4 regions of the Lentisalinibacter orientalis genome follow, and region 1 is predicted to be linked to each of the others. Evidence: riboswitches for the same ligand, from Rfam matches in the RefSeq annotation. Region 1 holds a riboswitch; each other region holds the start of a gene.

Region 1 (7,591 bases):
ACGCCGGCGGCCCGTATCAGGTCATCGTGGTGCCGTTGCTGGTGGAGTCGGGATTCGGTGCCCTGGTGGACCGGGTGCTGGTCGTGGACTGCCCGCCGGAGGTGCAGCGGCAGCGGCTGATGGAGCGGGACGGTGAGTCGGCCGGGACCGCCGAGGCGATGATGCGCTCCCAGACCGACCGGGAGACGCGGCTGGATGCGGCCGACGACGTGGTGGACAACGCCGGCTCGCTGGAAGACACCCGGCGCCAGGTGGAGCACCTGCACAACCGCTATCTGGCACTGGCGCGAGTGGCCCGCGAGGACGAAGACTGACCGTCGCGATTCTGCGACACCACGGGCGGCGCCATCGTCGCACAAGAGCCTGTCCTGACAGGACATTTGCCCTGGCCGCGTCCGCTGGCGCAGAATAGCGGGATGCCGCAAGCCGCCAGAGACGACACAGCACTCGAACCCGCCAAGGCGCGCGTAGAGTACGAGCAGCCGCTGAGCGAGCGCATGCGGACGTTCCTGCGGCTGGAGTTCCTCTACCAGCAGACCCTCTATCACTGCGAGACCGAGTCCGACTGGGGCACCCGCGCCGCCATCTCCAGTCTGCTGGAGATCAGCTCCATACTCACCCGCGGCGACGTGCGCAGCGAGGTGATGAAGGAGCTGGAGCGCCAGCTGGCGACGCTGGAGGGCTACCGCAGCCAGCCCGGGGTGGACATGGGGCGTCTGCGCACGCTGCTCGGCAACCTGGAGCAGGCCCGCGGCGAGGTCAGCCGCACCGGCCCGCATTTCCTGCAGCCGCTGAAGGAATGCGAATTCCTGAGTTCGATCAAGCACCGCAGCGCCATCCCCGGCGGCACCTGCGAGTTCGACCTGCCCGACTACAGCCACTGGCTGCGCCAGCCCTGGGAACAGCGCATGGAGAATCTCGAGACCTGGCTGAAGGTGATCCGCCCGGTCTGCGATGCCGTGCTGGAGCTGATGTGGCTGATCCGCGAGAGCGCCATCCCCCAGGAGCGCACGGCGGCCGGCGGCATGTATCAGGACACGATCGCGAAGGACAACACCTGCCGCCTGCTGCGCGTATCGCTGCCGCCGGGCAGCCCGCTGTTTCCGGAGATCAGCGGCAGCCCCCACCGCTTCACCGTCCGCTTCATGGAATGGTCGGACATCGACTCCCGGGCCGTGCAGACCGGCGGCGACGTAGCGTTCCGCCTGAGCATCTGCTGAGGTCTGGCCGAACCCGGCCGAAACTACCCGACCTTGTCCCGCTGCAGCGCCTCCAGTACCGGCGCATCGGCCTCCAGCATGTCGTAGTCGAATAACTCCGCAGGGTTAGCCCAGGCGAGTTCCTGCCGCTCGAGCGCCTGCACGCGGCCGCGCCAGCCGGTCACGAGATGGAAGTCGAGCGCCACGCTGCGTTCGGGGTAGTCGTGCTCCAGCGCCATGAAGGGGCTGGCCCCGAGCACCTCGATGCCGATCTCCTCCGCCAGTTCCCGCCGCAGGGCGGCCACCGGTTCCTCGCCGGGCGCGATCTTGCCGCCGGGGAATTCCCAGCGGCCGGCGCCATGCTTGCCGGGCTGACGCCGGCTGATCAGGATGCGGCCGTCGTTGTCGCGGAGGATCCCCGCCACCACCTGCAGGCGGGGACGGGGCGCCCGGGTCACGACAGCCGGCCGTGGCACTGCTTGTATTTCTTCCCGCTGCCGCAGGGGCAGGGCTCGTTGCGCCCGATCTTGCGGCCCTCGCGCACGAACGGCTGCACGGGCTCGGCCGACGCACCGCCACCGCCGCCGCCGGCCACTGCCTCGGCGGCCGCGGCGGATGCCGTCGCCGCCGTCGCGCCGGAGGCCAGTGCCGAGGCCTGGGCGTGCTGGAACTCCATGGCCTTCTTGGCCCGCTGCTCGGCCTCCATGCGCTCCACTTCTTCCTGGCTGCGCAACCGCACCCGCATCAGGATGCTGATGGTGTCGTGCTTCACCTGCTCGAGCATCTGCCCGAACATCTCGAACGCCTCGCGCTTGTATTCCTGCTTCGGGTTCTTCTGGGCGTAGCCCCGCAGGTGGATGCCCTGGCGGAGGTAATCCATCGCAGCCAGGTGTTCCTTCCAGTGCAGGTCCAGCTGGGAGAGCATGACCTGCTTCTCGAAGCCCCGCATGATGGAGTCGCCGATCTCGGCGACCTTCTGCTCGTAGTAGTCCTTCGCGGACTCGACGATGCGGTCGCAGAGCTGATCGGCGTTCAGGGTCTTCTCTTTCTCCAGCCACTGGGCGACGGGCAGATCGAGCCCGAAGTCGGCGCGCAGGGCCTGCTGCAGGCCCTCCGGGTCCCACTGCTCCTCCACGCTGCCTCGCGGGATGAACTCCTGCACCGCCGTCTCGACGACCTCGTCGCGGATGTTCTCCACGGACTCGGCGACGTCGTCGGCCTCCATGAGTTCGGAGCGCTGGTGGTAGACCACCTTGCGCTGGTCGTTGGCCACGTCGTCGTACTCGAGCAGCGACTTGCGGATGTCGAAATTGTGGGCCTCCACCTTGCGCTGGGCCTTCTCGATCTGGCGCGACAGCAGCCCGCTCTCGATGGCCTCGCCGTCGCGCATGCCCACGCGCTGCAGCAGGCTCTTCGTGCGGTTGGGATCGCCGAAGATGCGCATCAGGCTGTCTTCCATGGACAGGTAGAAGCGGCTGGAGCCCGGATCGCCCTGACGGCCGGAGCGGCCGCGCAGCTGGTTGTCGATGCGCCGGGACTCGTGACGCTCGGTGCCGACGATGTGCAGGCCGCCGGCCTCCAGCACCTGGTCGTGCCGCTTCTGCCACTCCGCGATCACGGCCTGGCGCTGATCTTCCGTGGCGTCCTCGCCCAGCTCGGCGAGTTCGGCGTCCTTGTTGCCGCCCAGCACGATGTCCGTGCCGCGGCCGGCCATGTTGGTGGCGATGGTAATGGTGCCGGGACGGCCGGCGTCCTCCACCACCTTGGCCTCGCGCTCGTGCTGCTTCGCGTTCAGCACCTGGTGCGGGATTTTCTTCTTCGTCAGCAGGTCGGACAGGAGCTCGGAGTTCTCGATGGAGGTGGTGCCCACCAGTACCGGCTGACCCCGCTCCCGGCAGTCGACGATGTCCTCGATGATGGCCTCGAACTTGTCGTTCTGATTCAGGAACACGAGGTCCGGATGATCGGCGCGGACCATCGGCCTGTGGGTGGGGATCACGACCACCTCGAGACCGTAGATGGACTGGAACTCGAAGGCCTCGGTGTCCGCGGTACCCGTCATGCCGGCGAGCTTCTGATACATGCGGAAGAAGTTCTGGAAGGTGATCGACGCGATGGTCTGATTCTCTTCCTTCACCCGCACGCCTTCCTTGGCCTCCACCGCCTGGTGCAGGCCGTCGGACCAGCGCCGGCCCGGCATGGTGCGGCCGGTGAATTCGTCCACGATGACGATCTCGCCGTCCTTGACGATGTAGTCCACGTCGCGCTGGTACATGGCGTGCGCGCGCAGCGCCGCCATCAGGTGATGCATGAGCTTGATGTTGCCGGCGTCGTAGAGGCTCTCGCCAGGCTGCAGCAGGCCCGCCTTCGTCATCAGCTCCTCGACGTGCTGATGGCCCTCCTCGGTGAGATAAACCTGCTTGGTCTTCTCGTCGGGCAGGTAGTCGCCCGGCCCTTCTTCCTCTTCCTGCTTCTGCAGCTTCGGCACCAGTTTGTTGATCTTCTCGTAGAGCTCGGTGCGCTCCTCGGAGGGGCCGGAGATGATCAGCGGCGTACGTGCCTCGTCGATCAGGATGGAGTCCACCTCGTCGACGATGCCGTAGGCGAGCCTGCGCTGGGCCCGGTCCTCGGTGGAGAACGCCAGGTTGTCGCGCAGGTAGTCGAAGCCGAGTTCGTTGTTGGTGGCGTAGGTGATGTCCGCGCCGTAGGCCTCGCGTTTCTCCGCCGGCGACTGACCGCTGCGGATCACGCCCACCTCGAGCCCGAGGAAGTTGTAGACGGGACCCATCCAGGACGCGTCACGGCTGGCCAGGTATTCGTTCACCGTGACGATGTGCACGCCTTCGCCGGTCAGCGCGTTGAGATACGCGGGCAGGGTCGCGACCAGGGTCTTGCCCTCGCCGGTCTTCATCTCCGCGATCTTGCCCTCGTGCAGCACCAGGCCGCCGATCAGCTGCACGTCGAAGTGGCGCATGCCCACCGTGCGCCCGGCCGCCTCTCGCACGGCCGCGAATGCCTCGGGGATGAGGCTGTCCAGCTTCTCGCCATTGGCGAGCCGTTCGCGGAACGCCGGCGTCATGGCCGCGAGTTCCTCGTCGCTCTTGCCACGGTACTCGTCTTCCAGCGCGTTGATGGCGTTGACGAGCTTCGAATACGACTTGACCAGACGCTCGTTGCGACTGCCGAATATCTTTGTGAGAAATGCCACTGGGTTATCCGTCCTGAAACGCGTTCTGATACGCGAAAGAGCACCGTCGACCGTCGCGGCGGCGGCGCTCGATTGGGGTTTGCCCGAAAAGGGCTATCCTTAAAACGGGTATTCTAAGGGCAGCGGGTGCGCTGCGTCTAAAAACGGCTGGCGTCGGGGACTCAGCTGCCGCTGGCGCGGATGTATTTGAGCGGATTGACCGACTTGCCCTCGTAGAGGACTTCGAAATGCAGGTTGGGCCCGGTCGCCCGGCCGGTGGCTCCCATGTGCGCAATAATCTGTCCCTTCCTGACTTCATCACCCACATTCACGAAATTCTCGGCGTTGTGCGCGTAACGGGTCACGTAGCCGTCGCCGTGATCGATCTCCACCATCTGACCGTAGCCGTAGCGCTTGCCCGAGTAGGTCACCACCCCGGCGCCGACGGCGATGATCTCCGCGCCGGCCTTGCCGGCGAAGTCCACGCCCTTGTGCCACGCCTGCTTGCCGGTGAACGGGTCCGTGCGCCGCCCGTAGTAGGACGACAGCCAGCCCGACTTCACGGGCCGCCCTTCCGGCCTGATCTGCTCGTTGAGATTGCGGGTGAGGAGGACACTTTCAAGTACGCCGAGCTGCTTTTCCCGATCGCTCAGCTGCTGGGAGAGCTCGTCCAGTGAGGTCAGGATTTCCGCAACGCCGCCGCCGCCCAGCTCTTCGGGCTCTTCCGGGCCGCCGATGGCGGGCGGGGACTCGAAGTCGAACTCGCCGTCCTGCAATTCGGCCATCTCGGTGAGACGGCGCCCGAGGGCGTCCAGCCGGATGACGTGGGCGTTCATCTGGCCGAGACGAATGGCCAGCGCATCGAGTGTTTCCTCCGTCTCGCGCCGGGCCGCCTCGATCTCGCGCCGCTGCTCGGCCAGCTGCTCGGACATGGCGCGGAGCTCGGCGGTATCCGCCTGGGTGCCGTGCTGGCGTGCGAAGAAGTAACCGCTGCCGAAGACCGCTGCCGCGAAGACACCGACGATGGCACCTGCGATGGCGAGGGTGAGGGGCGCGCCGAGGTCGATCTGGCGCACGCCCGTGCGGCGGCGGCTGAATATGACGACATTCATCGATTGCAGTCCCGATTACGAGTCGGATCCCGGTCCGAAAAGCCGATACAGTGCCACCACCGACCGGGAATTGTTGGTCGCTCTTGTTCCGACCTGTGACCGACGAAACCGCTCGCTCCGGAGTGACTGCCCGGCTTGTGCAGCAATGTCGGCTTCAGTCTAATGGTCATCCCGGCAACCCCGCTGTCCGGGGCTCGGGACCCGCGGACCGGAAGCTTTGCGTCCCCGGTTCACACCGGGTTTGCCCTTATCGAGACCGTCAATATGCATAATGCAGGCCGGCAGTTCAAGGAATTGCGTGCGCCGGAGGGGTCCTTCAGGGTCAATCTGTGAGGCGGTTAACATCCACGGAAGCCATGAACGAGAAGAAGCTCGGCAATCTGCTCTCCCGGCCCGACGGTCCGCTCGCCGGCATCGTCGAGCGCGCCCGGGCCATGGAGACCCTCACCGCGGCGGTGCGGGCCGCCCTGTCCGAGGACGCGCGCGCCCATCTGGTCTCCGCCGCCCGGCGGGACGACGGCACGCTGGTGCTGGTCACCGAGTCGTCCGCATGGGCGGCGCGCCTGCGGTTCGCCGCGGACGAGGCGCTGGCTGCGGCGCGGCGCTACGGCGTCACCGCCGAGTCGGTGAGCGTGCTGGTGCGCCCCGGGCGCGAAGACCCCGGGCCCGAAGACGAGTAGAGCCTCTCAGGCGAATACCGGGCTCGCGTAGGAGATCGGCGCCTTGCGGCGATCGTCGAACGTGACCGCCTGCCAGGCAGTCTCGTCTTCGAGCAGGCGGCGCAGCAGCAGGTTGTTCAGCTCGTGGCCGGAGCGGTAGCCGCTGAATTCGCCGATGAGGCTGTGGCCCAGCAGATACAGGTCGCCGATGGCGTCCAGGATCTTGTGCTTGACGAACTCGTCGTCGTAACGCAGGCCGTCCTCGTTGAGGATGCGATAGTCGTCGAGCACGATGGCGTTGTCCATGCTGCCGCCCAGCGTCAGGTTGTTCGCCCGCAGCGTCTCGATGTCGCGCATGAAGCCGAAGGTCCGCGCCCGGCTCACCTCACGCAGAAAAGACGTGGTGGAGAAATCGATGGAGGCCCGCTGGGCGTGCTTCTTGAACACCGGATGATCGAAGGCGATCTCCAGGTTCACCTTGAAGCCGTTGAACGGCCGGAATTCCACCCACTTGTCGTCCTGCTCGATGCGCACCGGCTTGCGGATGCGGATGAGTTTCTTGGGGGCATTCTGGTCTTCGATGCCCGCAGACTGCAGCAGGAAGACGAACGGGCCCGCGCTGCCGTCCATGATGGGCACTTCCGGAGCGCTCAGATCGACGTAGCAGTTGTCGATGCCGAGACCGGCCAGCGCCGACATCAGGTGCTCGACCGTCGCCACGCGCACGTCGCCGTCCACCAGCGTCGTACCGAGCATCGTCTCGCCCACCCGGTGCGCTTCGGCACGGATCTCGACCGGCGGCTCCAGGTCGGTCCGGCGGAAAATAATTCCGCTGTTCGGCGCAGCCGGGCGCAGCGTCATATAGACCTTGCGGCCCGAATGCAGGCCGACTCCGGTCGCGCGGATGGCCGTTTTCAGCGTTCTCTGTTGCAGCATGGCTACATTTCCCGACGCGGCCCTGCCCTCTCCCCGGCACGACCGTCAATAATGACAATCCCGCGGAAAGCGCCGCCGGATCGCGAATGTTCACTAGTTGCATTATACGCTGCCCGCGGCTCACCCACCGTGTGGCAACGCACCTGTTGCGAAAAAGCAACGTCACGTAACCGAAAATCGTGCCGGCAAAGACGCCGGATTTCAGGTAGTTGCGACCGTTGCTTCACGCACCAACCCATAACGGTATCACAGCGTTTTTTTGCAGTGCAAGAAAAAAGGCCGGGGCGACCCCTTCCGTGGGTCGCCCCGGCCGAGCGGAGGCGTCAGCGGTCAGTCGGCCTGGCGGCGCAGGAACGCCGGGATGTCCAGCAGGTCCTCCTGCAGCCCCAGATCGCTGATGCCGTCACCGACGGCACGCTTGCGCTGTACCGTCGGCTTCTCGAGTTCGCCGTAATTCGGTTCCGCACGTGCGGACCCGGACCGGCGCACCACCCGCAT
Region 2 (7,591 bases), on a different contig from region 1:
ATCGTGAACACCTCCTGGTCGCCGTGGGACCAGCCCAGGCGCACGAGATAATTCAGCAACGCCTCGGGCAGGTAGCCCTCCGCCCGGTACTCGCGCACATCCACCGCCCCGTGGCGCTTGGAGAGCTTCGCTCCGTCCTCACCGAGAATCATCGGCAAGTGGGCATAGACCGGCGGCTCCACGCCCATAGCCCGCAGCATGTTCATCTGCCGAGGCGTGTTGTTCAGGTGGTCGTCCCCGCGGATGACGTGGGTGATCTCCATATCGTGATCGTCCACGATCACGGTGAAGTTGTAGGTGGGGCTGCCGTCGGAGCGGGCGATGATGAGGTCGTCCAGTTCGGCATTCTGGAAGACGACCCGGCCGCGGACCTTGTCGTCGACCACGACGACGCCGTCCTGCGGATTCCTGAACCGGACGACCGGGTTTACACCCTCCCGCGGCTCGGTGCGCGACCGGCAGCGGCCGTCGTACCGGGTCTTGACGCCGTTGCGCATCTGCTCCGCCCTGAGCTCCTCCAGTTCCTCCTTCGTGCAGTAGCAACGGTAAGCGTGGCCTTCTTCGAGGAAGCGCTCGATGACGGCCTCGTAGCGCTCCATGCGCTGGCTCTGGAAGTAAGGCCCCTCGTCGGCGTCCAGGCCGAGCCAGGCCATCCCATCGAGGATGGCGTCCACGTTCTCGGGCGTGGAGCGCTCCTTGTCCGTGTCCTCGATGCGCAGGACGAACTGGCCGGCGTGGTGGCGGGCATAGAGCCAGCTGAAGAGGGCCGTGCGGACGCTGCCGATGTGCAGGGTGCCGGTAGGGCTGGGGGCGAAGCGGGTGCGTACGTTCATGGGGCGGAGATTTTACACGCCTGCACGACATGTAGGAGGGCCTTCAGGCCCGATTGAATGGAGAATCGGGCCTGAAGGCCCTCCTACGGACAAGAAAAAGCCCCGGTCAAAGACCGGGGCTTGAGGCAGGCCGGAAAAGGGCTGTCAGACGTCAGGCGGCAAGCCGACGGCGACGGACGAATCCAACGCCGAGGAGGCCAAGTCCGAGCAGACCGAGCGTTGCGGGCTCCGACACCTTCGTCGGGGTGTCTCCGTACTCACCGCAAACCAGGTCACTCTGTCCACCACCGCCACCAAGCTGCTGGAAACTCACGCAGACTTGTCCGGAGTCTTCACCGCCGCCAAAACCGGAACCGGACGATGCTCCTGCGTTCAGGAACAGGTCGTACGTCTGTGCGCTGGTGAAATTCATGGTGAACGACAATATGTCACCAGAGCCCAAACGATTAGCAGGCGTGCCCTGAGTGTCGCCTACATAATCGAACTTGATTCCGCCCGTCGCGTACGTGACCTCCCATGAGTCAGGCGTAACGTCACTGAACGTAAGTTCCGTCTCGAGGAAGTCCTCCGCCAGATTAAAGGCAAACGCGTCTATGAGCGCCTCCGGCGTGGTGTCCGGCGAGGTGTTTTCGAGCGTGACGTCGAACGTTGTAAATCCATCCGTCTCGTTACCCGTACCACCGGCCACGGTCCACAAGAAGCTGTAGGTGTCATCTACGGTCGCATCGCAATCCGTATCGCCCGGGCATCCGGCGCTTATTGAGATCGGGTCCGCGAAAGCCGTACCGGCAAACGCGAAGGCAGCCAAGGCCGCCAGGTTTCTGAATGTCTTGCCCATGGTTCCAATTCCTAACATTATGTTTATATTCTCTGTTTTCCCTGCCAGCGGCTTTGACCATCGATCCGTGCCCTGCTGACTCTCATGCGGAATAAAGCAAATGCCATGCCAAGATCACAACTTACTGATCTAAAAAGATTTTACCTCTGAGACGTATTGTCTCACATACGCTGCCTGTAAAAATCTTCGACAGCCTGGTACCAACTGGTGGCGAGATCGCTCCCTGCACAGGCTTGTAACGCTCAGGGACACCCGGCCAGCGAGTTAATCCATTCGGATATCAGCTGGACGCCGGTGCTATCCACCAGATTACTCCCCAACGGCGGCATCCCGTGCACATCCCGCCGATTCGGCCGCACGACCAAGAGCGAGCGCGCCGCATCCCCCGGCGCGATGATCCGTGCGTCGGTTATGCCGAGGTCACCCTGCTGTGGCACCTCGTCGCAGGTATTGGTGTCCGCCAGGGCAATCGAGTACCTCAGATCGATGTTGGACGGTATGCCGTTGTTCGGCTGATGACAATTGGCGCAGTTCGTATGCAGATACGCCCTCGCCCGCTCCTCCAGCGACGCCGAGGTATCGGCCGGGTCAGCCAGCCGCGGCAGGTTGACCGGCGTATCGGCCAGCGGTGCCGTCAGCACGTCGATCTCGTCCGCCGTCACCAGCTGGTTGGCCGTAATACCCGTGGAGGGATACTGCAGCTCACTGTTGAGCTGCGCATGCTCCAGGCCCAGCGAGAAGCCGGCCACCTCGGTGTGGCACTCCAGACACTGCGGACCGCTCGGATAGATCCATTCCTGCCCGCCAATATCCTTGGTCTTGCCACCGACCACGCGGGTGGCCTCGGTCTGGGCGTCATTCCACTCGTACGTGTAGCCCGCCCAGTCGCCGTCGTTGTGGCGCATGAAGAGGCGGGTCTCGATGAGATCCCCACCCAGGCGGAAATTCTTGACCAGCACCGTGCCGGAGGGGAACACCCAGTCGTCCTCGCCGTCCACGTCCACGGTGGCGCCATCCGGGAGCGCGTACCAGCGCTCCTTGGCCGCCCCGTCGGACCAGAACGGGGCGATGGGCTCATACGGAATGAGGCCCGCGGCCGGTTGTGTTGGATCGGCGGGATCGACACACCCCGTCTCGGAGAGGGCGTCTGCCACGGAACCGCTGGAGCTGCCCCCGGCCTGCACGATCCGGCGCACGCTTTCCGCACCGAAGTACAGATACAGCAGCTCGCCGTCCTGGTCTTGCGCGAACGACACGATGGTGTTGCCGGTATTGAGCAGCGTCTCGAAATCCAAGCCGCCGGCGCCATCATCGACCGACGCGAAGATCTTCCCGTTGAGGTCGGCAAAAACGTAGCGGCCCGCCAGCTCGGGGATTGCCGAGCCCCGGTACACGTAGCCGCCCGTGATCGAATTCCCGACAGTGTGGCTATACTCGATCACGGGATCGATCAGCCCCGCCGGGCAGTTACCGGAAGTGTCGAAGTCATGCGCCCCTTCCCGGCAGCGCCAGCCGTAGTTGCCGCCCAGCTCGACGATGTCCACCTCCTCCCACGAGTTCTGGCCGACGTCGCCCACCCACAGCTCCCCGTTGGCCGAGTCGAAGCTCCAGCGCCAGGGATTCCTGAGCCCCCAGGCGTAGATCTCGGGGCAGTCGGCCAGTCCATCGCCGTCGGCACACAGGGCATTCGGTGCAAAGGGATTGTTGGACGGAATGCCGTAGGGACTGCCGTTGTCCACGTCGATACGCAGCATGGCGCCATGCAGGGTGGTGGTGTTCTGTGCCAGGTCCTGGGGGTCACCGGCGCTGCCGCCGTCGCCGAAGCCGATGTAAAGATACCCGTCAGGTCCAAAGAGGATATTGCCGCCGTTGTGGTTGCTGTAGGGCTGATCGAGAGTCAGCAGGATCTCCTCGCTGGCCGGGTCCAGCGTTACGCCGCCATCCGGACTGGTGAAGCGGGAGATGCGGGAGGTGAGGCTGCCGGTCGTGTACGAGAGGTACACCTCGCCATTGGTCGCGAAGTCCGGGTGGAAGTCGATTCCTAGCAGGCCCGCCTCGCTGGGTCCGGCATTCACCCGCGCACTGATGTCCACGAATGTCGTATAAGCATCCACATCCGCCCGGTTTTCGAACCGCACGATGCGCCCGCCCTTCTCCGCCAGGTACCAGTGGCTGGCATCTCCCGGCACCTGCCGGAGTGCGATCGGCTGACTCACGGACGGCAGATCGGGGAACGCCACGGCAGTGTCGATGCCGGTGACCTCGGTGGGTGCATCGCCGGCGAGGCAGGTGGTGTTCGAGGGGCGCTGGTTGAGGCCGGAGACCGGTCCGCCGCTGCCGTCGTCATCGTCCTGGATCGTACCGGTAGCCTCGGCGTCCGCCAGCGTCGCGTTCCCCGGGTTCGATAGCGTCACCGTGAAGGTCTCGTCGCCCTCGTCGGCGGTGTCGCCGAGCACGGGCACCTCGATCGTGAGTTCCGTGGTGCCCGGGCTGAAGTTCAACGAGCCGGAGCTGGCCGTGTAATCCTCACCGGCAACGGCGGAGCCGTCCGCCGTTGCATAGTCCACCGTCACGGTGCGCCCGGATTCGGCGTCCAGCGAGACAGTGAAAACCATCGGCGCAGAGCCGGCGTCACCCTCGGCCAGTGAAGCATCCGCGATGCCGAGCGCCGGCGGATCGTCGTCGTCCAGGATGGTCGCCTGGGCGGTGGCGCTGGCCAGGCTCACACCGGTCGCATCGCTCAACTGCAGCGTAAACGTCTCGTCCGGCTCGTCCAGGCTATCGCCGAGCACCGGCACGGTCACCGTGGCGCTGGTCGCCCCGGCGCCGATGTCGAGCGTGCCGGACACGGCGGTGTAATCCTCTCCGGCGGTGGCAGTGCCGCCCGCGGTCTCATAACGAACGGAGGCGGCGCCGGGCGCGCTCTCCGAGAGTGTGATCGTGAAGGTGGCGTCGACCGTGCCGGCATCCCCTTCCTGTACCGTCGGGCCGTCGATGCTCGCCGAGGGCAGGCCGGGATCCGGGTCGGGGTCCGGCGCGCCCGAATCCGAGCCGGAACTTCCGCCGCAGGCCGCCACCAGCAGGCAGCCGATGACGAGCCATGTATGCCGCACTCCGCCGATATCCATCATCACGTCACCCTCGACTACCGTGTCAGTGCATCGAAACTATGCCCGGATCGGCACCGTTGCAAGCCGTGCCTGCGCAGAACGCCCGCGCCGGCTCGCAGGACCGCGATGACGCCCCTCCGCGCAACATCCCCAGGCTGTTCGTCAGAGTGGTTCTGGTGAGTCAATTCACCACCGGGCACTAACCTCCTCTTTGACGAGCATCGGCCCATTCTTGCGATTGTGACTTAATGTAGATTCTAGCTGTGGTGTCGCCAATCAGCGACACCAAGGCGCTGATTTATATAAGAAAATTTTTACCCCATCCCTTGTGCCAAGAAGTTGACTGGGGTTTAATCGCACCCGGCTGGGACAGGTGCCCCCTTTGCGCAACGGACCGGGTTCGAGAAGTCAGCTGTGACCCTCGTCACACTCCGGCAACTGGGGTCCCGCTTATGTCGCATGCCGATTGCCGAATCGGGTTATGTCAGGGAGACTGGGAACCCGAAAAGGGCAAACCCGCCGAAAGGCGGGGACGCAAAGCTTCCGGTCTAAGGGCGAACGCCTAGGATAGCGGGGTTACCGAATTGCTCGGGCCGGGCATACCCGCCGGCCGACTCGGTTTCCACCGACTCCCTTCAGCTCAGCCAGGACCGGCTTTGGATCTGAACTCAGGTGGAGATCGAGACCGTGCACAGACGCACTCAGGCGAAAGGGACAATTTCGCGAACCGCTGCCATCGTCGCAGCGGCAATGTGGCTGGCCGCCTGCTCGTCCGGCGGCTCCGACGCACCCGCAGACGGATCGGGTCAGACGCCCCCGCCAAGCGGTGGCTCTTCGGCCAACAACCCGCCGACGATCAGCGGCAACCCGCCCTCCTCCGTCAAGGTGGACGAGACCTATTCTTTCCAGCCGAATGCCTCGGACCCGGACGGCGACACCATCACCTTTACGGTCCAGAACAAACCGTCCTGGGCTGATTTCAATACCTCCAGCGGAGCCCTGAGCGGGACACCCCGGTCTGGCGACGAAGGCACCTACGGCAACATCCGCATCACCGCGAGCGACGGCTCTGACACCGATTCGCTCAGCTTCTCGGTGACGGTGAGCCAGGTGGCCACCGGCTCGGTGACGCTGTCCTGGACGCCGCCCGCAGAGAACACCGACGGTTCGGCGCTGACCGACCTCGCCGGCTACAAGATCTACTACGGCACGAGTTCCGGAAACTACGGCAATTCGGTCACAATCGATAATCCGGGACTGACCACCTACGTGGTGGACAACCTGAGCCCGAACACCTACTACTTCTCGGCAACGGCGTTCAATTCAACGGGTATCGAGAGCGACTTCTCCGGCGAAGCGGTCAAGTCCGTCAACTGACGGCGGGGCCCAGGAGCGCAGCGGCCGCCCGCTCCGCCAGCGGGAACACCGCCGTCAGCCCCGGCGATTCGATGCCGAAGAGGTTCACCAGACCCGGGATCCCGTGGTCGCCCGGTCCCTGGATCAGGAAATCTGCTGCGGCCTCTCCGGGCCCGCTCAGCTTCGGGCGGATGCCGGTGTAGCCGGGCGCCAGCGCCTCATCCCGCAGATCCGGGAAATAGCGCCGGATGGCGGCGGCAAAGGCGGTTCGCCGGCTCTCGTCGAAGCTGTAATCGACGCTCTCTATCCAGGCCACATCGGGGCCGAACTTCGCCTGCCCCCCCAGATCCAGCGTCACGTGAATACCGAGGCCGCCGCCCGCGGCCACCGGATAGACCAGCCGGCTGAAAGGCGAGCGCCCCTGCAGCGTGAAGTAGTGACCCTTGGCCAGGTACAGGCGCGGGATTGCCTCGCGCGGGAAGCCGCCGATGGTGGCGGCGACCCGGGTCGCCCAGAGCCCCGCAGCATTGACCAGACTCTCGCACTCGACGGAGAACCCGGCGTCATCATCCAGGTACACGGTAAAGCCGGCGGCGCCACGATCCACGCGGGTCACGCGGCTGCGGCACACCACCAGGCCGTCGCAGGCCTCCAGATCGGCTCGCAACGCAAGCATGAGGGCATGGGAGTCCACGATACCCGTGGAGGGCGACAGCAGGCCCCCGACCGCCCGCACCGCGGGCTCCAGCGCCCGGACTTCCTGCGCGCTCAGCATCTCCAGGTCATGGACACCGTTGCCCCGGGCACTGGCCAGGTAGCGCTCCAATAGCGCCAGTTCGTCATCGGCGGTCGCAACAATCAGCTTGCCGAGGCGGTGGTGGGGGATACCCCGCTCCTCGCAATAGGCGTAGAGGGCATGTTTGCCGGCAACGCAGGCGGCAGCCTTCAGCGAGCCGCGGGGATAATAGATACCCGCGTGGATCACCTCGGAGTTACGGCTGCTGGTGTGCGCGGCGATCTCCTCCTCTGCCTCCAGCACCAGGACCTGGCGGCCGCGCATCGCCAGCGCCCGCGCAACGCCCAACCCGATGACCCCTGCCCCAATGACGACGCAATCGAGTTTTTCTGCCATGCTCAAATGCCAACCATCCCTTGCGCGAGTCAGTCTCGGCTGAGCCGCACTCCGGATCAAGTGCGCGGTTCACGCCCGCAGCCGCAGGACGTGGTGCACAGCGGATTCTGCGGAGGGCGTCACGTACAATACGGATCGTTCTGCTAATCTTTTCGCATCGTTCCATGGGCCTGCTCCAGGGCAATCAGTCACCATGCTTCTGCACGACCTTATCTTCTCCGCTGCCGAGCGGACGCCAGACGCGCCTGCCCTCGTTCGGGGCCGCGATGAACTCAGTTACCGCCAGCTGGCCAGCGGCGTTACGCGCACGGCCGCTGGTCTG
Region 3 (7,591 bases), on a different contig from region 1:
CAGTAACTCCGGGCGCCGCGGCTCCGCGATGCCCTCGACCGCCTCGAAACGGAAACGCGCGACGCCGGGCCCGTCCGGGGCGAACAACGTGGTCAGCGGCGCGAAGCTGCGGCGGTGGTGCGGGGTCGGGCCCTGGCGCAGCAGGCCGAGGTAATGCTGGTCCGTGCCGTAACCCACGTTGGTCTCCCAGCCGTAGCCGGGGCACTCGGCCGCGAGTTCGCGCATCAGGCGGTCGCGGGCGACCTTTGCGATCACCGAGGCCGCGGCCACCGTCAGCGAACGCCGGTCGCCCTTGACGACGGTCCTGACCGTGCAGTCGAGCCGCGGTGCCGCCCGTCCGTCGACGATGGCCGCGTCCGGCGGCAGGCCCAGCGCTGCAACCGCCCGCTGCATGGCGAGAAGGTTCGCATGGTAGATGTTGAGGCGGTCGATCTCCTCGACGCTGGCCATGCCTACCGCAGCGTCACCCAGGCCGAGGATGATGTCCCGAAAGCGTTCCCGTTCGTAGGCGGTGAGGAGCTTGGAATCGGTCAGCCCGCGCAGCCGGCGCGGCTTGGCGCCGGGGGGCAGGACGACGGCGGCGGCGACCACCGGACCGGCGATGGGCGCGTAGCCCGCCTCGTCGATACCGCAGACACGGCCCTCGAACTCACGCTCGATATTCAGTGTCGGCCATTTCGGGAGGGGCGTGCGGGCAGGCATTCTGCCGGGAGGTTAACCGAATCCACGGGGACTGTCTCGCTCCAGCCTCCGCGCAGCATCGGCCCTTCACTCCGGCTCTCGCGCCCCTTGCGGATACCCCGTCGCCCCCTTCGGTGCGGAACCTGACCAGTATTGACGAAGCGCAATGCGGCCCTCCGGCGCGGCTCCGACACTTACTTGTGAAGCAAATCGGCGCGGCACGCCACCGCCATGCCGGGAGGTCCGGCGCTGCCCCCTGCGCCTGCCGTGAGAAACGGAAGGAGGGAGACTTGGAGCCCCGCACGGCCGAAAGCGGCGCATCACTGCGGACGGCCGGCTTCGCTGCAGTGATATTCGATCTGGATGCCGTATTGACCGGCGCCCGGATGCTCCATGCGTGGGCGTGGAAGAACGCCTTCGACCGGTTGTTTCACGTGACCGGGTCGGAGCACGGGCGTCCGTTCTCCATCGAGAGCGAATACGCCGCCTGCTGCCACGGCCGGCCGCGCCTGGACGCCGCGGCCGCGGTCCTCGCGGCGCGCGGCATCCGCCTGCCCCCGGGCACGCCGGACGACCTTCCGGGTACCGGAAGCATCCACGCGCTGGCAACACTGAAACACGACATCTTCCTCTCGCTGCTTGAGGCCCGGGGCATCGAGCAGGCGGGCTCCGCGCTGGGTCTCGTGGCGGAGTTCCGCCGGCGGGGACTGCGCACTGCCGTGGTGTCGGCGAGCAGGAACTGCATAGCGGTGCTGGCGGCAGCCGGGGCGCTGGAACTGTTCGACGCGAAGCTGGACGGAGGGGATGCGGCGCGGGGCTCCCTGTCGCCGAAGCCGGCGCCGGACTTCCTGATCGCCATGGCCCGTGAACTGGATGTTCCGGCCCGGCGATGCATCGCGGTGGAAGACTCCGCGGCCGGGATCAGGGCGGCCCGCAAGGCCGGGTGCGGCCGGGTGATCGCGCTCAACCGGGGCCGGCAGGAGCGAGCTGAAGCGCTGTCGCATCTGGGTGCCGACACCGTCCTCGATGACCGCTGGCTGCACGAACTCGAAATTGCAGCTGCAGCGCCGCTCGATCGTCCGGCACTGGAGGCGCTGGAAGCGCGTCTCGGAGACGCCGTCCCGGCCTTCTTCGTCGACTACGAGGGCACGCTGGCCTCGCAAGCGGGACTTCGGGCCGAGGATCCGCTGACCGGACTGCTGAAGCGGCTCCTCGCGCGGCTGGCCCGACGTTATCCGACGGCGGTGATCAGCGAATGCAATCTGGAGAACCTGCGCGGCGAGCTCGACGTGCCCGGCATCGTCTATGCCGCGAGTGACGGCCGGGAGGTGGAGTTGCCGGAGGGTCGACGCGTGCACCGGGCGGAGTCTGCGGCGGGTACGGCCTGGGACCGGGGCGAAGCGTTGCAGCGGCTGCTCGAAATACTGGGGGTGGCCGGGGACAGGTCCGTGGTCCCGGTCTACCTGGGAGACGACGTTCGGGACGAGGACGCGTTCGCAGCCATCGACGAGCGCGGTATCGGAATCTCGGTCGGACGCTCCCCGGAATCCACCATCGCTCCCTTCACACTGCCGGATCGGGAAGCAGTGTGCCGGTTACTGGCGTGGTTCAGCCGGCAATAAGCCGGCGCGAGATCAATCCCGAGCGAGCGAACGCAGTTTCTCCCGGTCGCAGCACAAGTGTTCGCCCTGCTCCGACGGCACCGGCTGCAGGACGCCGTCCCTCTTCAGCTCCGCGACGACACGGCTGACGCTCTCGGGCGTCACCCCGAGTGCCTCGCCCATGTCCTGGCAGGTGAGGAGTTCCACCTCGCCGTCCGGCAGGCCGTCCTCCACGCTCTCCAGATACAGGATCAGCCGTGCTACACGGCTTCTGATGCGGCCGGTGGAGAACTCGGTGATCCACACATCCGCCTGGCGGATGTGCCCGTGCAGCGACTCCAGCAGATCGATGTAGCGGTGCGGCCGTTCGTCACGCAGACGGCGCAGGTGGCTGGACGGCCAGCATTGAGCGTCCACGTGACCCAGTGTGACGGCGCTGTGGGGAGAGACGGCTTCGTTCCCGTCCATGACCGGCATGCCCAGAACGGAGCCGGGCCCGTAAAGGCCCACGATACGCGCGCGCCCGTTCGGCAGGTGCCGGACGAGCTTCACGAGACCGTCGTGAATGACGTACACGCTCGAGGCCCTGCTGCCCTGTCGGAGCAACGTGGTCTCAGGCCCGAAATGCCGGTCGGAGGACACCGAGACGGGACCGCCGTTGGGTCCCGCGGTCGGATCCGCGTACCCCGAGTCCTTCAGCAAGCGGTTCTCGGGGATCCTCTCCGTCGTATCGATGGTCTGCGTCATCCCGGACATTATCCAGCGTCCCCTTTGCAGCGATTCATCCTGATTCCGGCGACAGTCGATCCCCTCGCGGGAGATGTCTCCTGTCTCCGTATTCAGTGTGGCGGCAGACAGTGCTGCCACCAATACCGGAATCGGGGTATAGGCGTGTCGGGAAACGGTGACTGAGGCCGACGGCTGCGTCGCGCCGGCTGCCGGGCGGGCGCATTGAGAAACCGCAATGTGGGCCGCAGGAGGTACGCGCTACGGTCCGGCCGATGGAAATCAGCAACTACTACGTGCCCGTCGCCCTGATCCTGCCTGTCATCGCAATTCTGGGCATATTGTTCGTTACCCTCGGCATGAGTTTCGTCCTGCGCCGCCGGCGCAGCCGGGAACGGCCGCCGACCGGGGAACGGCGCAAGGACGAGGGCCAGGATTCGTCCTGAGCCGATCCGGCGGCGGCGCCCCCGTATTGCGTCCGCCGCGCCGCCCCCGCATCATCGCGTTGCACCGCCACCCTGCCACGACCGAGGGAGCCCCGATGATCCATCGCACGCTAGACGTCCTCTCCTCCACCGCCACCTCTTTCCTCCGCGGCTTCAACGGCATCCAGGCCCGCCCGGCGCTGGACAAGCCGGAGAAGATGCTGGAGCTCTACGAGTTCGAGGGCTGCCCTTTCTGTCGTCTGGTCCGGGAAGTGCTGACGGAGCTGGATCTGGACGCGGTCATCTACCCCTGCCCGAAGGGCAGCGAGCGCTTCCGGCCCGAAGTGCTCGCCCGGGGCGGCAAGGCGCAGTTCCCGTTCCTCGTGGACCCGAACACGGGTGCCAGCATGTACGAGTCAGCGGATATCATCGAATACCTGTTCGTCACCTACGGCCGGCGCGACGTGCCCCTGCGCTGGCAGGCGCAGAACCTGCAGAAGTTCTCGTCCACACTGGCCGGCATCCCGCGCTTCACTGCGGGCACCCGGGCACGCCCCTCCGCCAGCCGCCCGGAACGCCTGCTTGAGCTCTACAGCTTCGAGTCGAGCCCGTTCGCGCGTGTGGTCCGCGAGCGGCTGTGCGAACTGGAGATCCCCTACATCCTGCGCTCGGCAGGCCGCACGAAGGCGAGCGACTGGGTGCCACCCGTGGTTCGCGACGCGCTGGGCATGGAAGGCCAGCCGGAGCTCGAGAACCGACGAGCGCTGAAGTCCCGCGCCGGGCGCGTCTCCATCCCTTACCTGGTGGACCCGAACACCGATACCGAGCTGGCCGAGTCCGGCGACATCGTGGACTACCTCGACCGCACCTACGGCTGACGCGCGGCGCCACGTCGCCCCTGGGCCATCCGAGGCCCATCCCAGGACCGACCCGGGCCCGCCCCGGCCGTCCTACAGGAAGAACTGGGCCAGGTAGGGGTTCAGCAAGCGGCCGTCCGGGTCGAGCCGCCGGCGCATCTTGCGGAAGAACTCGAGCCGGCTGCCCAGCGAGGCGGCCACCTGGCCGGACGACAGCCCGTCCGTCTGGTCGAGGAACGGGATGCCGTTCCACTTCTCGGCGAAATCGGCGAACTCGAGCACGAAGTCCTGCCATTGCGGACGGGGCGTGCTCACCGCCCGCAGTACGAACACCGGTCCGTCGAACGAGGGCGAAAGCAACGCGCTGCGGTCCTGGGCGAGGCGGTAGCCGACGGTGGGCATGTCGCAACGGAAACGGGTGCGGGCGTAGTAGTCGCGGCAGAATTCCCGATAGGCCTGCACGATCAGCGGGAACTCGGCCGCCGGGAAGCACCAGCTGGAACAGGCGAGCCGGCGGCCGCCCCGGGACCCCGCACGGTCCCCGCCCTGCTCCACCGCCGCGCTGCCGGCGTGGACGGGGGCGCTGAACAGCGTCTGACCCGCCCCGTTGATACGGTCGATCATGCCGTAGCGCAGCGCGGGTATCGGTACGATCCAGGACATGGAGCTGGTCATCGCCGGCAGGATCGTGCTCTCGCCCCAGTCCTTGATCTTCCACAGCAGGCGGTTGACGTGGGTATCTTCGTCGCCGTTGCGCCGGAGCTCGAGATATACCTGATCGCGGAACGGCAGGAGGTAGAAGCGCAGGCCCAGCTTCGAGCCCAGCAGCCGGTCGGTGACGGCGGCGAGCTCGGCGGTGCTGCAGCGGCGCCGCCGGATGGTGAAGGGGCTCATGGGCCGCACCCGCAGCGTCACCTCGTGGATGACGCCGAGCAGGCCGTAGCTCAGCCGGAACATGTCGAGCAGGTGGGGACGGGACGCATCGACGGTGAGTTCGCCGCCCTCGGGGGTGACCACCTTCATGCTGACGACCTGACTCGAGAACAGGCGGGTCCCCACGCCGGTGCCGGGACCGATGCAGGCGCCCGCCACCGCTCCGCCGACCGTTCGGCCCATCAGGTCGTGGCCGCCGGCGAGTTCGAGCCCGTAGCCCGCCAGCTCGTCCGCGAGGCGCTGCAGCCTGAGCCCGGCTTGCACGGTGACATGCTCGTCGCCGACCTCGAGGACCCGATCGAGGGCCGTCATATCGATCACCGTGCCCCCTTCTGCGGCCGAACAGGGAGTCGATGCGCTGCCGGCGCCCATCGGGCGGAGCGGTGCCGGGATGCCCGAGCCCGTCTGCAGCAGGTCCCGCAGTGCCTCCGGACTCTCCGGCCTGGCCACCGGTAGCGCGGGCGTGCGGCGTCCGGGGCGCCGTGGCGTGCTTTGTCGAACGTCGCCGTGGCCATTGCCATGGATATCGCCGTGGATCCAGTCGCGGACCCGGTCGTGGCTGACTGCATCTCTCATCGGTTTCGTTCCTCCGCGGGACGGGTCCCGCCAACGAATTGCGGCACGTGGCTGGTCACCGGTCCCGGTGCGGGAATGAGCGGAGGATGGCCCGGATGGGCGTGGCGCGGCAGGACGCCGCATCGCGCTTCCGTCTGGCAGCTCCGCTGTCCCGGCGGTGGCCGGGGACCGGTGGCTTTGCGACCCGCCCTTTCGGACGGTGTGCCTTTTTCAAACGAAGGCCGAGCGTCGCACGGTGCCGACAGAGTGTCAATCGTGGGCAGAGCCCGACACGTTCCGGCACGGCATGATGTCAAATCGCCGCGCAATTTTGGCCTCGACCAACCGTCTCAGGCCCCCTGCAACGGCCGGCCGGCCTTCGGTTTGCCACTATGCCGGGCCCTCCCCGTTGCTGCTTAAATGCCGTGGGATACCGTCGAGAGTCCGGAACAGAAAATCGGGGAGAGCGATGTACATCAATCCGGAGTCCGTCCTGCGCTGGCTTCACATCCTTGCGATGGTGTACTGGCTGGGCGGCGAGTGGGGCGTCTTCCAGACCTCCTACAACGTGGCGAATCCGAAACTCTCACTGGACGAGCGCCGGCGGCACATGGAGACCGCCTACCGGATCGATATCCTCGCCCGCACGGGCATCATCCTGCTGCTGCCTCTCGGCCTGCACATGGGGTTCAACCTGGGTGTGCACGATTACGGCGGCGGCTGGCTGTGGGTCGTGTGGATCCTCGCCTTCGCGTGGTTGTCGCTCACCTGGGCGGCGTTCGTCTACCGGGACACCGACCGCGGTCTGCGGCTGACAAAAATCGACGAGGCCATCCGCTACGTCGTGATCCCGGCGCTGTTCCTTGCCGCGATCTGGTCGTATCTCACGGACTGGCCCTTCCGCGCCGACTGGTACTCCACCAAGGTGCTCATCTACAGCCTGCTGCTGGTGATCGGCCTGGGCCTGCGTTTCATCATGCGCCACTGGGTGCCGATCTTCCGCGAGCTCGCCGAGAAGGGCCCGAATCCGGCGCTGGAGCAGCGGCTGTCCTCGGAGCTGGCCATCGGCCGCGGCATGGCCTACGTGTACTGGATCGGCATCGCCTCGGTGGCCTTCCTGGGCGCGACCAAGCCGTTCTGAGGCGCAGCTCACGCCGCCATCGGCATTGGCAACGCCGCCGTAAAACCGGGACAATGCGCGCGGGTTGAGCCGGGCGCGTGCGGCGCCATATCGGAGACATGAGCGGAGAAGAAATCAGCCGGATGAGCCTGGACGAACTGCTGGTGCGCAACCGCAGTCTGCGCGCCCAGTTCAGCGACGACCCCGGCCTCCAGGAGGAACTCCAGGCACTGCAGCGCTGGCAGGCGGGACGCCTGGAGCGCACCTACGCGGATCTGCAGGAGCGCGAGCGCTACCGTCCGGGCGTCGAGTTCTTCCTGGAGGAACTCTACACCGACAAGGATTACCTGCCCCGCGACACGCAGCTCGAACGCGCCTCGCCCATCCTGAAGCGGATGCTGCCCGCCCAGGCCCAGGAGTCGATGCGCATGGCCGTGCAACTGGAGGTGCTGAGCCAGGAGCTTGACGGCGAGATGACCCGGGCGCTCGGCGCGGGCACCATGATCGACGAGCAGAGTTACGCCGAGGCCTACCGCACCGTCGGTCGCCGGGACGACCGCGAGCGCCAGATCGGCTTCATCCTGGAAGCCGGCCGGGATCTGGAGCGCCTGGTGAAACTGCCGATGATCTACACCCTGATCCGGATGGCACACGGCCCGGCCCATCTGGCGGGCTTCGGCGCGCTGCACGACT
Region 4 (7,591 bases), on a different contig from region 1:
GGCGTCACGCTGATCAGGTAGTCGGCACCGGCCGGACAGCCCGGATCGCCGAAGTTCAGGTCGAACTTGTACCAGCCATCCGACAACGTCACCTGATTCTGCTGCACCGGGTCCTCGAAGCAGGCGGCCGGCACCGGCGTCCCGCCCGGCCCGTCCAGCAGCGTGACCACCGCGCCGGCCACGGGCGCCCGGGATACCGAGTTGTAGACGACACCGGCCGGATCGATGGGCAAGTTGAGATCCTGCAGGTTGTTGCCCTTCACCAGCTCGATACCGGCGATGCGCTGCGGGTAGTTCGTGAAATCCGCGGAGTACGCGAGCCCCAGCGCGGCACTGCGCGGTCCCGCACCCGGCGCGACGAACCGGATCTCGTAGACGTCGTCGGTGAGATAGTTGGGCACGAGGCCGCTGACACGGTAGTTGCCCTCCGCGTCGGTCAGGACCGAGCGCACGCGCGTGTCGTTGCGCCAGACCTCGACGGACCAGCCCTCGAGCCGGCGCTCACCGGCGCCATCGACGTCGTCGAAGTCCGCGTCGTGCCACACCGTGCCGTTCACCGCCGCGGAGCCCGGTGTGCCGCCGACGTCCACGGCGACGGAGGCCGTGGCGCTCTGGGTCGCCTGATTCCAGCGCACCTCGGCGATGTTCGTCACCGTGGTGCCAATCGGCAGGGTCGGCTCGATTACCGCGCGGAAACGGAGTTCGACGGTCTCGTCGGGCTGGAGCGCGCCGTACAGGGAGCCGTAGTCGGCCGTCAGCAGCGAGCCGGCGAAGGCCACGCCCTCGTCGGAGCCGTTCATCGCGGCAGAGCCGTCCACGTAGATCAGGTGTGCGGGCTCGGGCAGATCCAGGTCGTCGTAGATGACGACGTCGTAGGCAGGCACCGACGCGATGTTCCTGACCGTCACCAGATACTCCAGTGTTGAGCCGGCCTCGGCGATGCCGCCGCCGACCACCGTTACCTGTTTGCTGATGGCGAGTTGCTGTGCGTCGCCCACGACCACGACGGTGGGCTCGGGGCCCGTCGCGGGGTCGCCGTCACCGTCGGTGAGCAGGTCCGGCAGTTCGTAGCTCGAGACCGCGGCCTGGTTCTCGATCAGCGTGCCCGGCACCGCATCGGCGTTCACCAGCAGGTCGAACTGCACGGCGGCCGAGCCACCGGGGCTCAGCGTGCCCTCGCCGGGCCCGGGCAGCGGCGGCGTGAGGTCCGCGGAGGCGATGGGCAATCCGGCGGCCAGCGGGAAGTTGCCGCCGTCCGGCTGTCCGGCGGCGAGGCCGTTCAGTGTGGTGGTATCGGCGAGGTAGGTCGTCCACTCCGGCACCTGGTCTATCAGTTCCACGACCGTGGCGGGCACGGTGCCGTTGTTATAGACCGTGATGGTGTAGCGCAGCGTATCGCCCGGATCGACGATGCCCGGCGTGCCCAGGTCGTCCTGCAGCGCCGCCGACTTCTCGGCGTAGAGCAGCGGCAGGCGGCCGACCACGTCGCGGGTGGGATCGTCGGCCACCGGTGTGCGCGGATCGTCGGACGGCCGGTCGATCACGCCGCCGTCCGGCGCGCTCACGAAGGCCTGGTTGGAGATGACGGTGCCGTCCGCGGCGTCCGGGTCGACCACGACGTCGAAGACTATCGTCGCGGTATTCGTCGCGGTATCGTCCGCGCCCGGAGCAGCGGCGGCCCGCAGCAGCCCCGGCGTGGCGTCGCCGGCGGCGTTGATCGGGATGCCATCGGTCAGCGGCGAGAGGCCGCCGTCGGCGTCCGCGACGCCGACCCCGTTCAGCGTCGTGCTGCCGGCCACGTAGGTGGTGTTGGCCGGCACGGCATCGGCGATCACTGCGTCCCTGGCATCGTCGGTGCCCGTGTTCTGCACCGTGATGGTGTAGCGCAGAGTCTCGCCGGCGAGCAGCACGTCGGGATCACCCGTGACGTAGGACGAGACCTTCTCCACCGTGAAATAAGGCGCCGACTCGATCAGCACGCGGGTGGGATCCTCGTCGCCGGCCACGTTCGGGTCCGCCGCCCCGTTGGCCAGGGGATCGTCGCTGACGGCGACCGCATTGCCCTGGTAGATCAGGTCGGACTGGTTGGTCACGTAGGTGCCGTCGCGGATCACCGGCGCCAGCGTCACCTCGAATTCCACCCGCACGGTGTCCCCGACACCGCCGAGACTGAGGCCGCCCACGTCGAGGAGGCCCGTGCCGGCAGCGCCGCCCGCGGCATCCGTATTGGCGGCAACGGCGCCGGAGGGTAGCGTGACGACGGTCAGCGTGCCGGCCTGGAATGCGGGCACGTCGTTCAGCCGGTCCAGCTCGTCCACGAGACGGAACTCGTCGACCGGCGTGTCGCTCAGGTTCTCGACGTAGAGGCTGTAGCGCAGCGTGTCGCCGGGCGTGGCCACGGCCGCGGGGTCTTCACCGGTGGTCACGTTGACCACGGTCTTCTCGAACAGCAGCTCCGGCGAGAACTCGACCACCGTGTGTGCGTCCTCGTGGTCGAGCACGTCCACGGTGCCGTCGGTAATGGCACGGCTGTAGGTGCGCGCGCGGTCGTCCGGCGTGGAGACGTCGATGCTGGACCATTCGGTGGCCCCCGCGATATTGGTGAGCGCCGCGTCGGCTGCCGTGTCGGCGTCCAGGCCCGCCTCGTAAGTGACGAGGAGGCGCTGGTCCGGGCCGATGCCGCCCGCCGGCGACAGCACCTCGAGCGTGAACGTGCACCCGGGCCGGCCGCTGAAGGACACCGCGTAGTCCGTACCGGCCGCAAGCGGTGCGCCCACGGCGGTGGTGCCGTCCGCCTCGAACAGCTGCGCGGTCACCTGCGCCGGCGCCGCGTCGCAGAGCCCGCCGTCAGCGGTATCCGGCAGCAGGTCGGTCAGATAGACGTTCCAGGCCGTCGAGGTGCCGACGTTGTGCACATTCAGCGTGAAGACGCCGGTCTCGCCCGTGCGCAGGCGCAGGGGACCGTATTTCTCCAGCGTGAGTTCGGGCTCGACGATCGTCATGGGCCCGCTGACGGCGCCATCGCCGGGACGTTCGGTGGCGCCCTGCCCGTCGAGCTGGTTGTAGGTGTAGGCCGCGCTGTTGGTGAATTCCAGGCCGGCGATATTCGTCGGCGTGTCGCTGAGCGCCACCGTGATTTCGACCAGTACCTGCTCGCCCGCGGGGATGTCGATGCCGTTCACCGGGTCCTCGATGACCAGCGACGTGGCGGTGCCCGTGTTCTGCGGCGTCCACCCGTCCGGTCCGGACACCCGGGCGACGCTCACGAACTCCAGGTCCGCCGCCGAAGCGGTCAGGTCGTCCAGGATGCGCACGTCGTACAGCGGCGCGCTGTGGGGCGTGGCCGGCACGGTGAGCCGGTAACCGAAGGTCTCGCCGATGGCTGCGGTCGGCTGCGTGGTCGCTTTCGCGAGCGCCGGCGGCGGCTCGGCCTCGATCACCACGGTCGTGGGGTCCTCGTCGCCGGGAATGTCCGGGTCTGCCTGGCCGTTGACGGTGGGGTCGTCGCTGTCGGCGAGTTTCACCGCGCCGATCAGCTCCGACTGGTTTGCGACCACGGTGCCGTCCAGGATGGCGGCGGCCAGAGTCACCTCGAACTCCACCACCAGTTCGCTGCCCGCAGGCAGATCGATGTTGGTGACCACCAGCTGGCCCGTGCCGTTGGTGCCGCCGAAGGGATCCGTCGCGGCGGTGGTGGCCCCGGGGGGCAGCGAGCCGGGCAGTACCTGCAGTGATCCGGGCACGAACACCGGCGCGGCATTCAGCGAGCCGAGGTCGTCGCGGATCGCAACGTCCTCGAGAGGGCCGTCGGTGGTCTGCAGCCGCAGCGTGTAGCGGAGCCGGTCGCCGGGCGCGGCGCTCTCCGCCGGATCCGCGCCGCTGGTCACGTTGGCCACGGTCTTCTCGAAGAAGTAACCGTACAGTGCAGTGGTGACCGTATGGGCGTCCTGGTGGTCTGCCGTGCCGACCGTGCCGTTGGTCACGGGGCGGGCGAATTCCAGCCGGTCCGCGTTGTCGGCCGCGCCGTTGTACCAGCGGGTGGCGCCGGCGACGTTGGTGAGCTGGATGCCGTCGTCGGTGTCGGCGTCGAGCCGGGTGCGGTAACGGATGATCAGACGCTCGTCGGGACCGATCATGGCCGCCGGGGTGAGCATGTCGAGAGTGAGCTCGCAGCGCGGGCTGTCCTGCCAGACCAGTTCGAAGTCCACGCCGGGCGTCAGCGGGCCCTTGCCCGGCACCGGCGTGACGCCGTCCGCGACGTACACCTGCGCGTCCAGGATCTCCGGCGGGATGTCGCACATGCCGCCCTGGGGCCCGTCCGGAAGGCGGTCCACCAGCGCCACGTCCCAGGCCTCGCCCAGTCCGGTGTTGTGCACGTCGATGGCGAACTCGCCCCACTGACCGAGATTCAGTGTCCGGCCGAGGGTCGCCGGACCGGTCTTCGTCACCACGATCTCGGGACCGGCGATGGTCAGCGGATCGGAGATGCCCCACTCGCCCGGCAGCGGCTCGTAGAAGACACCATCGATCAGCCGCCCGAAGTCCCACTTGGCGGTGTTCACGAACTGGGTGCCGATCGCGTTCGCCGGCGAGTCCTCCAGCACCACGGTCAGCTCGATCACGATCTGCTCGTTCGATGGGATGATCGGGAAGTTGTCGAAGGTGAGTACGCCGCCGTCGTTGTCGAACGTGTGCGCCACGGGCAACCCCGTGCTTTCCCAGTAGGCGGTGTGGCTCACGTAGGTGAGATCGACGCCGGTCGCGTTGAGGTCGTCGACCAGCGTGACGCCATGCAGGTCGTTCAGCGAACCGAACTCGTCGATGACCGTGCCGGTGCCGGCGTCGAACAGCACCGGCATCGTCAGCGTGTAGGTGAACGGAACGCCGATCGAAGCCGTCGCCGTGCCCGGCGGGTTGTCCTTCTCGATCTTCTCGACCGGGATCAGCAGATTCTGGCAGCCCTCCTGGATGGAGCTGGAGGAGCCGTTCACGAACCAGATGCGATGGCCGGCGACGCTGTTGCAGGCCATCTCGCCGGTATGCACGACGTTGTCGAAAACGATCAGCCAGCGCTCGTCCGTCTGGCCCGGCTGGGTCAGGAAGCTGAAGTTCGTATTCAGCGGATTGGACGCCGGGAAGTTCCGGATCGTGCAGTTGCGGTCGATCTGGATCTGCGAGGGCGCGACGTCTCCGGCAAAGCCGTCGATGGTGCCGTTCGGGAACTCCGAGCAGTCCACGGCCCACGAGGGCGCTGCGGCCAGCGCGAGTACGGCGAAGGCCAGCAGCCGGAGTGCCGTCCGGACGCTTGCCGATATGTTGGATGTTCTGCTGCTCGCCATGTGGTGCCTGTTTCACCGGCGGCGATCGCGTTGCCTGAGAGGCCTGGACCCTGGCGTAACCCCGGGCCCGGATTCGGGCGGTCCCGCTGTCATGGAGCCGTCGGGGCTCTGTAGACCGGAGACTTTGCGTCGCCACCTTTCGGTGGTTTTGCCTTTGTCGGAATCTGTTCTTTGTCGGTTACTCGTCGTTCGTTCAGGTGGTAGCCGGGAGGAAATCGATCGGGTAGATGATCGTCATCGCGGCGATGTCCTCCTTGGCGCCGAAATCGAAACCGCTCACCCTGGCCACGATCTGGTCGGCCAGGTCCGGAGCGCCCATGTCACTGGAGTGCAGGCGGCACATCGAAACGCTGCCGTCGGGCTCGATGGTGAGCTTCAGCACCAGCTGGCCGCGCAGCGTCGGGTCGCGCCGCAGCTCCCGGTTGTACAGGCGGTACAGCGCCGCCTTGTAGCGGTCGAACACGATCTGGATCTCTTCGTCCGTGCGCCCGGCCGACGGTCCGCCGGCCCGCGGCCGGTCCGCGGAACCGTCCCCGCCGATGGAAGTCGCCACCTGCGTGACGCGGACGCCCTCGATGCCCCGGCCGCCGGCACCACCGCCTACGTCCCGACTGACGCTCGCCAGATTGATGCCGCCGCTCGACCCCGGCGCGTCGGTCGTGACCATGGCCCGCGTCGGTCGGCCCACGGCCGACTCGCCGCGGTTGCCGACCCGCGCGCTCGCGCCGAGATCGGCCGACGGTCCGGAGCGCGCCCGCTGTGCGAAGCTCTCCCGGAAGGCCAGGATGCCTTTCGAGCGGACCTCCTGTTTCGGCGCCGACTGCTCGGCCACCTTCGCGGGCTCGGTAATCTCGGGCGTCTTCTCGGGCGGGGTTTCCTCCGCCACCTGCTCCTCGGGCTCGGGCGGCTCCTCGATCACCGGATCCGGCTCCGTCTCCACCGTGCGCGCCGGCGGCGGCGGCTCGGGCTGGATGAGTTTGGCCACCCGCTCGGGGACCTCGATCAGTTCCTCGTGCTCGGGGACGGGCAGGTCGATCATGCGCAGGACCAGCGCCACCAGCACGCTCGCTGCCACGGTGGCGGCCAGCGACTGGCGGAAGCGACGATCCTCTTCCACGCCCCGGGTCCAGGGCATGATCATGCGGCGGAACGGGAGCGGCGAGGGGTCGCGCTCCAGCACCCACTCGTTCAGCTTGCGCTCCTGCTCCTCGCGGAGGTCGTGCAGTTCGGCCTGCAGATACTCGAGCACGTCGTCGTGCTCCTCGAGCTCCCGCTCCAGCTGGTCGCGCCGCTGCTCTATGCCCGCCACACGGTCGCAGAACGCCGTGGCCTGCCTGCGGACCTCTGCCAGGTGCGTGTCGCGCGCCTCGGCCGGCAGCGTATCGCGCCAGAACAGGTCCGCTGCACCGAGGCGCCCCAGCTGCTCCAGCGAGCCGGTGACCGCATCGAGGAGTTCGTATTTCTCGCGCTCGCCGGCGAGGGACTGCAGTTCCCCGCTGGCGGCACGCAGCCGCTCCTCCAGATCGGCGAGCTTCTCCTGCTCGGCGTCGATCTGGTCCAGGAGCGCCTGTTCTTCCCAGGTTTTTTCGAGACTCACTGCATCACCCCGATGAGGCCGCGGCTAGGTGGCGGCTGTGTCGGCGGGTTTCTGTACGACGGCCAGCGACACCTGGCCGTAACCCTCGCCCGTGCACGTCGTCATGATCCGCTTGATCACGGTGAACGGGACCGATTTGTCGGCCAGGATCGTGACTTCCTGGCTCTTCGCGACGGAGCGCGTCTTCGGCCCCACCACGCGCTGACTGATCTCCTCCAGCCGCGCCGTGATGGCCTCGATGGTGGCCGTCTCCGACTCCAGGATCTCGCTGACCCGGATGACGGACCGACCCTGGACGAGGACCTCGTCGGGACTCACGAAGATCACGACCGTCTCCCGCGGTTTCTCCTCCACCATGGATTCCGGCAGCGTGACCTGCTTCGGCGCTTCCATGACCTCCACGGAACCGGAGTTCACCAGGAGAAAGAACACGAGGATGGTGAACACGTCCATCAGCGACGTGAGGTTCATCTTCGTCACTTTGGTCCGGTTGCGCGTCATGCGCTTCAGGCGTCGGGTGTTCCTCATCATGGCGCCTCTCCTACCGAGATTTCCGGGAACAGGGCCACCAGCTGAATCTCACCGCTCTCCGCGGCCTCCATGGGCCGGCTCCTGACCACGTCCATCACCTGGATCAGATAGTCATAGGGTATGA

The links. A riboswitch is a leader RNA that binds a small molecule or an ion and turns the genes downstream of it on or off. The one in region 1 is predicted to bind cyclic di-GMP.
Region 2: it holds a riboswitch for cyclic di-GMP, as region 1 does, so the genes downstream of both, ACJMK0_RS18945 (putative Ig domain-containing protein) here and ACJMK0_RS07195 (M23 family metallopeptidase) in region 1, are expected to answer to the same signal.
Region 3: it holds a riboswitch for cyclic di-GMP, as region 1 does, so the genes downstream of both, ACJMK0_RS12580 (FAD-binding protein) here and ACJMK0_RS07195 (M23 family metallopeptidase) in region 1, are expected to answer to the same signal.
Region 4: it holds a riboswitch for cyclic di-GMP, as region 1 does, so the genes downstream of both, ACJMK0_RS14470 (hypothetical protein) here and ACJMK0_RS07195 (M23 family metallopeptidase) in region 1, are expected to answer to the same signal.

What each region holds. Positions count from the first base shown of each region.
Region 1 is NZ_JAPDRJ010000001.1:1,624,005-1,631,595, reverse strand. It holds gene coaE (dephospho-CoA kinase) at 1-314, shown strand, start outside; gene zapD (cell division protein ZapD) at 417-1,220, shown strand; gene mutT (8-oxo-dGTP diphosphatase MutT) at 1,244-1,675, opposite strand; gene secA (preprotein translocase subunit SecA) at 1,654-4,407, opposite strand; gene ACJMK0_RS07195 (M23 family metallopeptidase) at 4,569-5,498, opposite strand; cyclic di-GMP riboswitch class I at 5,669-5,754, opposite strand; gene ACJMK0_RS07190 (DciA family protein) at 5,855-6,178, shown strand; gene lpxC (UDP-3-O-acyl-N-acetylglucosamine deacetylase) at 6,185-7,093, opposite strand; gene ftsZ (cell division protein FtsZ) at 7,424-7,591, opposite strand, start outside.
Region 2 is NZ_JAPDRJ010000007.1:35,877-43,467, forward strand. It holds gene gltX (glutamate--tRNA ligase) at 1-833, opposite strand, end outside; gene ACJMK0_RS18935 (PEP-CTERM sorting domain-containing protein) at 985-1,671, opposite strand; gene ACJMK0_RS18940 (PQQ-dependent sugar dehydrogenase) at 1,914-4,802, opposite strand; cyclic di-GMP riboswitch class I at 5,281-5,365, shown strand; gene ACJMK0_RS18945 (putative Ig domain-containing protein) at 5,454-6,158, shown strand; gene ACJMK0_RS18950 (NAD(P)/FAD-dependent oxidoreductase) at 6,151-7,269, opposite strand; gene ACJMK0_RS18955 (acyl-CoA ligase (AMP-forming), exosortase A system-associated) at 7,463-7,591, shown strand, end outside.
Region 3 is NZ_JAPDRJ010000003.1:221,437-229,027, forward strand. It holds gene ACJMK0_RS12555 (ribonuclease HII) at 1-702, opposite strand, end outside; gene ACJMK0_RS12560 (HAD family hydrolase) at 972-2,303, shown strand; gene ACJMK0_RS12565 (Crp/Fnr family transcriptional regulator) at 2,316-3,038, opposite strand; gene ACJMK0_RS12570 (hypothetical protein) at 3,284-3,454, shown strand; gene ACJMK0_RS12575 (glutathione S-transferase N-terminal domain-containing protein) at 3,550-4,311, shown strand; gene ACJMK0_RS12580 (FAD-binding protein) at 4,384-5,799, opposite strand; cyclic di-GMP riboswitch class I at 5,933-6,015, opposite strand; gene ACJMK0_RS12585 (hypothetical protein) at 6,248-6,919, shown strand; gene ACJMK0_RS12590 (FFLEELY motif protein) at 7,018-7,591, shown strand, end outside.
Region 4 is NZ_JAPDRJ010000004.1:106,953-114,543, reverse strand. It holds gene ACJMK0_RS14470 (hypothetical protein) at 1-5,339, opposite strand, end outside; cyclic di-GMP riboswitch class I at 5,413-5,502, opposite strand; gene ACJMK0_RS14465 (AgmX/PglI C-terminal domain-containing protein) at 5,533-6,936, opposite strand; gene ACJMK0_RS14460 (ExbD/TolR family protein) at 6,961-7,467, opposite strand; gene ACJMK0_RS14455 (ExbD/TolR family protein) at 7,464-7,591, opposite strand, start outside.